3 regions of the Nocardioides scoriae genome follow, and region 3 is predicted to be linked to each of the others. Evidence: riboswitches for the same ligand, from Rfam matches in the RefSeq annotation. Region 3 holds a riboswitch; each other region holds the start of a gene.
The links. A riboswitch is a leader RNA that binds a small molecule or an ion and turns the genes downstream of it on or off. The one in region 3 is predicted to bind cyclic di-AMP.
Positions count from the first base shown of each region.

Region 1: it holds a riboswitch for cyclic di-AMP, as region 3 does, so the genes downstream of both, BLU55_RS02990 (C40 family peptidase) here and BLU55_RS19425 (transglycosylase family protein) in region 3, are expected to answer to the same signal.
Region 2: it holds a riboswitch for cyclic di-AMP, as region 3 does, so the genes downstream of both, BLU55_RS14760 (C40 family peptidase) here and BLU55_RS19425 (transglycosylase family protein) in region 3, are expected to answer to the same signal.

Region 1 covers NZ_LT629757.1:626,483-628,733, forward strand. Annotated here, with positions in the region: gene BLU55_RS02980 (DEDD exonuclease domain-containing protein) at 1-783, opposite strand, end outside; gene BLU55_RS02985 (hypothetical protein) at 908-1,114, shown strand; cyclic di-AMP (ydaO/yuaA leader) riboswitch at 1,220-1,398, shown strand; gene BLU55_RS02990 (C40 family peptidase) at 1,410-2,251, shown strand, end outside.
Region 2 covers NZ_LT629757.1:3,104,839-3,107,089, reverse strand. Annotated here, with positions in the region: gene BLU55_RS14770 (DUF4242 domain-containing protein) at 1-248, opposite strand, end outside; gene BLU55_RS14765 (pyridoxamine 5'-phosphate oxidase family protein) at 433-942, shown strand; cyclic di-AMP (ydaO/yuaA leader) riboswitch at 993-1,168, shown strand; gene BLU55_RS14760 (C40 family peptidase) at 1,177-1,662, shown strand; gene BLU55_RS14755 (hypothetical protein) at 1,692-2,135, shown strand; gene BLU55_RS14750 (PPOX class F420-dependent oxidoreductase) at 2,200-2,251, opposite strand, start outside.
Region 3 covers NZ_LT629757.1:1,762,739-1,764,989, forward strand. Annotated here, with positions in the region: gene BLU55_RS08410 (MMPL family transporter) at 1-890, shown strand, start outside; cyclic di-AMP (ydaO/yuaA leader) riboswitch at 978-1,127, shown strand; gene BLU55_RS19425 (transglycosylase family protein) at 1,129-1,458, shown strand; gene BLU55_RS19430 (hypothetical protein) at 1,519-2,251, opposite strand, start outside.

The DNA.
Region 1 (2,251 bases), 1.1 Mb from region 3:
GCGGGCGCGGTTCTCGGAGGCGGTGAAGTAGGTCCGGACCCGGGTGCGCAGGTCGCGCGAGGTGCCGACGTAGAGCACCCGCTCCTGCTCGTCGCGGAACAGGTAGACGCCGGGGGCGTGGGGCAGGTGCTCGGCCAGGTGGCGCTTGCGGCGCACCGCCGGGCTCACCTTGGAGCTGAAGGTCGACAGCTCCTCCAGGGTGTGCACGCCCAGGCCGCCGAGGCGCTCCATCAGTCCGTGCAGCACGTCGACCGTCGCGCGGGCGTCGGAGAGCGCGCGGTGGTCGGGCGTGGTGGTCGACCCGAAGGCCACCGCGAGGGAGGAGAGCTTGCAGTTGGGGGCGTCGTCGCGGGTGATCACGCGTCGCGCGAGCCTGGCCGTGTCGACGACCTCGAAGGCCGGCCAGGGGCGCTGCTGCTGCGCGGCGAAGTGCTGGAGGAAGCCGACGTCGAACGGGGCGTTGTGGGCCACCAGCACGCAGCCCCGGGCGAACTCCAGGAAGGCCGGGAGCACGGTCTCGATCGACGGCGCCGTGGCCACCATCGAGTCGGAGATGCCGGTGAGCACGGCGATGAACGGGGGGATCGCGGCGTGCGGGTTGACCAGGGTCTGGAACTCGCCCAGGACCTCGCCGCCCCGGACCTTGACCGCGCCGACCTCGGTGATCATCGAGCCGCCGGCGGCCGAGCCGCCGGTGGTCTCGAGGTCGACCACGCAGAAGGTGAGGTCGCGCAGGGGACGCCCCAGCTCGTCGAAGCTCATCTGCGCGTCCCACCTGCTCATGGGCCGAACGCTAGGTGTCGGCACCGACAAGGTGGCGCAGGAGGTCGGCGCGGCGGGGCTGTCGGTGGGCGGTGCTGGAGTACGCCGTGACCGAACTTCCCCCGCTCGGCCCGAGGAGATCACGATGAGCGTCCGCATCGACTGCGACACCTGCCTGGTGCGCGGACTGTCCTGCCACGACTGCGTGGTGACCGTGCTGCTGGGCCCGCCCCCGGAGCTGGGATTCGACGCCGAGGAGGAGCACGCCCTGGAGGTGCTGGCCTCCTCCGGGCTGGTGCCCCCGCTGCGCATGGTGACCCCCGTGGAGGGCCCGGTCGTCGAGTCGGCGTGAGGTTTGCCACAGGCGGCGACGGCCATCCGGAGTTGGATCCTCCGCGGCATCTCGCCTAGGGTCACGCGCTATTGGCCTCCGCGCCAGGGCACCGACGGGGTGCCCACGGAGGCCGCGCTCAATCTGGTCCGCTCCTCGGGGAGTCGTCAGGACCGGAGCCGGGGACCCAAGTACGTGGGGTGAATCCGGGAAGCGGCGTCGCCGACCGTGACGCCAGGACCTGGTAGGGCTTTCTTTGGGCCCGAATCCGTCAGCTCACCTGGTAGGCGTTCGACAAAGAGGAGACCGACCGCTCGTGCTCGACGGTTGGAAAGACCACCATGCCCGCGCGACCGCCTGTGTCGCACTCACCCTCGGCCTGACCGGACTCGGACTCGTCTCCGCCGGCCCCGCCGCCGCCAGTCCCGAGAGCGACCTCCAGCAGGCCGCGGAGGCCGCCCAGGCCAAGGCCGACTCGCTCGCCCCCCAGGCGGAGACCACCGCCCGGCAGCACGACCGGGCGACCCGGACCCTGACGTCCGTGCGCACGCGCCTGGACCGCCTCGACGCCCGGCTGGACCGCGAGCGCACGCTCGTGGAGACGCTCCGGTCCCAGATGGCGGCCGAGGTCGTCGCCACCCACGACACGTCGGGCGGCACCGGTGCCCCCGCGGCCGAGCCCCGGCTCAGCACCGGCTCGGAGACCCTGCTGACCAACGTCACCGTGGTCACCGAGGACACCGACGGCGCCAGCCAGCGCCTCGCCGAGGCCGGCGAGGCCGTGCAGCAGCTGGGCGAGCGTCGGGTCGACCTGCGCCAGGGACTGTCGCGTGCGCGCGACGCCGAGCAGCGCCTGCAGCAGCGCGCGTCGCGCTCGAGCGCGGCGCTCGACCGCGCCCAGGGCCGCGCCGCCGGCCTGCAGGCCAGGCTCGACGAGATCGCCGCCGAGAAGCAGGCCGAGAAGGAGGCCGCGCAGGCTCGCCAGGCGTCCGGCTCGGTCGTCGACTACGCCATGGCGCAGGTCGGCAAGTCCTACGTCTGGGGTGCCGCCGGCCCGAGCTCGTTCGACTGCTCCGGCCTCACCATGGCCGCCTGGGCGCAGCGGGGCGTCTCGCTGCCGCACAGCTCGAGCGCGCAGTACTCTTCGGGACAGCGAAT
Region 2 (2,251 bases), 1.3 Mb from region 3:
ATCGTGCTCCTCACCGCCGAGACGCGGTCGCAGGGGAAGCCACCCCTCGCCGCGTGCTCCTCGATCAGGGCCGGGTCGTCGGCGTCGTAGACGCAGTAGAGCTTGTCGTCGGTGACGTAGGACTCCACCCACGTCACGTCGGACATCTCGGCCAGCACCTCGTTGGACCTCGCACTGATGTCGTGGAGCTCCTGCTCGCTCAGGCGGCCTGCACCAGGCAGGTCGCGCTCGATCACGTAGCGGTCCATGGGCACCCCTCCCGGGTCACGGCCTCCCCGTGGCCGGCGGGCCACGCCCCACAGGCTAGGCGTGACCCCCGTCACGATCACCCCTCCGATCGGACGGGCGGTCCCGGCACCCCGTGGCCCCGCGACCGTGTCGCGGCGCGCGCTGCGGGTACGCGGGCGGCACACCACCAGGGAGGGAACCCCGATGAGCGACACCCAGCACGACGACGGCTCCGGCAGCGAGCTCGCCCAGGACAAGGTCCTCGAGATCATGCGCAGCGACCGGTTCTGCATGCTGACCTCGGTCGGCGAGCAGGGGCGCCTGCAGTCCCACCCGATGACGCCCCAGGAGGTCACCGACGACGGCGACGTCTGGTTCTTCATCAACGTCACCAGCCACCACGCCGACAACATCCGGGCCGAGAAGCGCGTCAACCTCGCCTTCGCCGACGGCTCCACCTGGCTCTCGGTGGCCGGCCACGGCGACGTGCGTCGCGACCAGGCCAAGATCGACGAGCTGTGGAACCCGATGGTCGCGGCGTGGTTCCCCGACGGCAAGGAGGCCCCCGAGGTCGGCCTGCTCCTCGTCGAGTCCGACTCCGCGCAGTACTGGGACAGCCCCGGCGGCGGCCGCGTGGCCAGCGCCCTGTCCTTCCTCAAGACCCGCGTCACGGGCGGGCGACCGGCCGGAACCAGCGCAACGGTGGACCTGTAGGCCCTGCGCCCCCTACTCTTCTGGGGCGCATCGCACACCTCCCCCGGGTACGCCGAGTCCTGCCCACCGGGGGCGGACCCACCGAGAACGTTCGGGCAGGAGTGGGGGAACCACACGTTCCACGCGGACGGCCCGACCAGGTCGACCGCTCGGGGTGAAGTCACCGCCAGGTGGCAGGGCACTTTCCAGCCCTAACCCGACAGCTCACCTCGCAGGCGTGGGAAAGGCCCCACCATGCCCGTACGCCTGTCCGCACGCCCCCTCGCCCGGCTGGTCAGCTTCCTGACCCTGCTGCTCGCCGTCTCCGGCGTGCTGCTCCTGGGCCCCGCCAGCGGTGCCGAGGCCGCCACCCGCGGCAAGATCGACCGCGCCACCACGGTCGCCCTCAACCAGAAGGGCGACCCCTACCGCTACGGCGCCGCCGGCCCCAGCGCCTTCGACTGCTCCGGCCTCATCTACTACAGCTTCCGCAAGGCCGGGCTGTCGGTGCCGCGCACCTCCTCGGCGCAGTACTCCCGCACCAAGCACATCGCCAAGAAGTCGCTGCGACGCGGCGACCTGATGTTCTTCCACAACGGCGGTCGGGTCTACCACGCGGCGATCTTCCTCGGCTGGGACCACGGCCGGGCCAAGATGCTGCACTCCCCCCGCACCGGTCAGGACGTGCAGGTCGCCCGGGCCTGGACGTCGAGCTGGTACGCCGGCACGTTGCGCGGCTGATCGAGTCCCGCCCGGCCTAGCATCGGGCCATGACCACGCAGCGTCTCGACCGCGATCCTGCTGCTCCCGGCCCCGCTGGCGCCGGTGCCTCCGCCGGTCCTGAGGGCGGGCCCGACCTCGACGAGCTGTTCGAGGCCTCACCGGCCCGCACGGCCCGCACCTCGGCGGCGGCCGCGACCTCCCTGTTCACCGGGGTGGTCGCGGTCGTCGCCTCGCCGTTCTCGCTGCTGCTCGGCGCCGTCCTGGTGCTCGCCGCGGTCGGCCTCGTGACGGCCGTCGTCGGCCTGGCCCGGGCCAGCCGGCCCGGCGTCTCCGGCACCACGATGGCGGCGCTCGGCATGGTCCTCGCGCTGGGCGCCGGCGCCGTGGTCGGGCTGCGCTACCTCGGCGTCGACACCTCCGTCGGCGACGGGGTCGTCCCCGAGCTCCGCGACGCCCTGGCCGCCCTCACGGCCCTGTTCCCCGCTCCCTGATCCCCGCGTCCTGACGCCGTTCCGGGTCGCCGACGGGCGGTTCCACGTGGAACCCGGCCTGCGCCTACGCGGGGCGGATCGCCACGACCGCGCGCTCGGCACCGCGCCCGCGGCGC
Region 3 (2,251 bases):
CGCAGCAGGACGACGTCGCCAACGCCCAGGTGGTCGCCACCAACCAGGACTCCAGCGGCGCCCAGGTGCTGGTCACCCCGTCCAGCGGTCCCGACGACGAGGCCACCACTCAGCTCCTCCAGGACCTGCGCGACGGCCAGTCGGGCATCGAGGACGAGTCGGGCACCACGGTCGGCGTCACCGGCATCACCGCCATCCAGACCGACGTCTCCGACCGGCTGACCAGCGCGCTGCCGACGTACCTCGTGATCGTGGTGGGCCTGGCCTTCGTGCTGCTGATGCTCGTCTTCCGCTCCGTGCTGGTGCCGCTGACGGCGACGCTGGGCTTCCTGCTCTCGGTGCTGGCCACCCTGGGCGCCACGGTCCTGGTCTTCCAGGAGGGGCTCTTCGGCCTGGTCGAGGGCCAGCCGCTGGTCAGCTTCATGCCGATCATCGTCATCGGGATCGTCTTCGGGCTGGCGATGGACTACCAGGTGTTCCTGGTGACCCGGATGCGCGAGGCGTTCGTGCACGGCGCCACCGCCCGGGAGGCCGTGGTCGACGGGTTCCGCAACAGCGCCCGCGTGGTGGTCGCCGCCGCGACGATCATGATCTCGGTCTTCGCCGCCTTCATGCTCCAGCCCGACTCCCTCATCAAGTCGATCGGGTTCGCGCTGGCCGCCGCGGTGTTCTTCGACGCCTTCGTGGTGCGGATGGCCCTGATCCCCGCGCTGATGTACCTCATGGGCGACAAGGCCTGGTGGCTCCCGGGCTGGCTGGACCGGATCCTGCCCCGGGTCGACGTCGAGGGCGAGAAGCTCCGGGCGGCGCGAGCGGTCCAGACCGCCGACCCCGCCACACCGGGCGCCCACGCGGCCACCGACGAGCAGCTCGAGCCCGCCCGCGGCTGAGCGAGACGAGACGCCCGGAGTCGGGTTAGGGTGGCGCGTCCTCAGCCGTGGGGACGCGCCATCCGCGACCGCCGAGTCCTGTCCGCGCGGGTGGTGCCACCGAACTCATCGGGCAGGAGCGGGGAACCCACACGTTTCCCGGACCGCACGCGGTCCTCGGGGTGAAGTCACGTCACGTGACCGGGCTCTCCGGCCCGAACCCGACAGCTAACCTCGCAGGCGCGTGGAGGAAACAGTCATGCGCAAGCTCTCCCTGTCGCTCGCCGCTGCCCTGGTGACGCTGACCCCCGTGCTCGTCTCCGCCCCCTCCGAGGCCGCCACCATGCGGACCTGGGAGCGCCTCGCCTGGTGCGAGTCGACCGGCCGCTGGCACGTCAACACCGGCAACGGCTACTACGGCGGCCTCCAGATCAGCCCCTCCACCTGGCGCGGCCACGGTGGCGCCCGCTTCGCGCGGCTGCCCCACCAGGCGACCAAGCGCGAGCAGGTCAAGGTCGCCGAGCGGATCAAGGCCTCGCAGGGCTGGGGCGCCTGGCCGTCCTGCTCCCGCAAGATCGGCGTCCGCTGACACCACCCCCCGGACCGGACCGGCCCTGGCATCCCCCGCGCCAGGGCCGGTCCTCCTGGGTCAGCCTCGCGCCGCGCCGTACCCCAGCAGGGCGGCGAGGCCCAGCGCGCTCCTCGGGGCGTACGCCGTGCGCCACAGGCCGCCGTGGGCGGCCGCGTGCGCCTCGTCCTGCCACGGCGCGTCGTGGCGCGGGCCTCCCCCGGTGTGCAGGTCGTGCACCAGCAGCGCCGCCATCAGCACGTTGGACGTCGCCGGCTCGAAGACCTCCACGCCGAAGCGGTGCGCCCCGGCGTACGCCGCCGCGAGCGCACGGTTCTTCACCACTGACCGCGTCCGCGTGGGCGGCGCGACGTTCATCGACACCGTCACGCCGTCGTGGCGCGACACCGTCGCCCGCCAGCGCTGCAGCCGCTTGGCCAGCGCGTAGTTGGGCCCCTGCTGCGGCACCAGCGAGTCGTTGACGCCGGGGTCGGAGCCCGCGACGTACTGCCGACGCAGCAGCCGGCCTCCCGAGAGCGTCCGCAGCGGACGACCCAGCGTCTTGGACCGGCCCGAGCGACCGTCGTAGGCGCGGGTGGAGTGCTCGACCGCCTCGCCCGGCACCACGAAGACGTCGGTCGGGGTGGCCAGGAAGCCGAGCGCGGTGTCGCCGCGGTCGGCCAGCAGCCGGCGCGTCAGCTCGTCGACCGCCATGCTCACCCGCACGTTGGTGGCGCCGTCGGCGTAGACGTAGTTGCCCACCACCAGGGTGCCGGGCTGCTCGGCCAGCCAGGTCTCGAGCGCGGGCACGCCC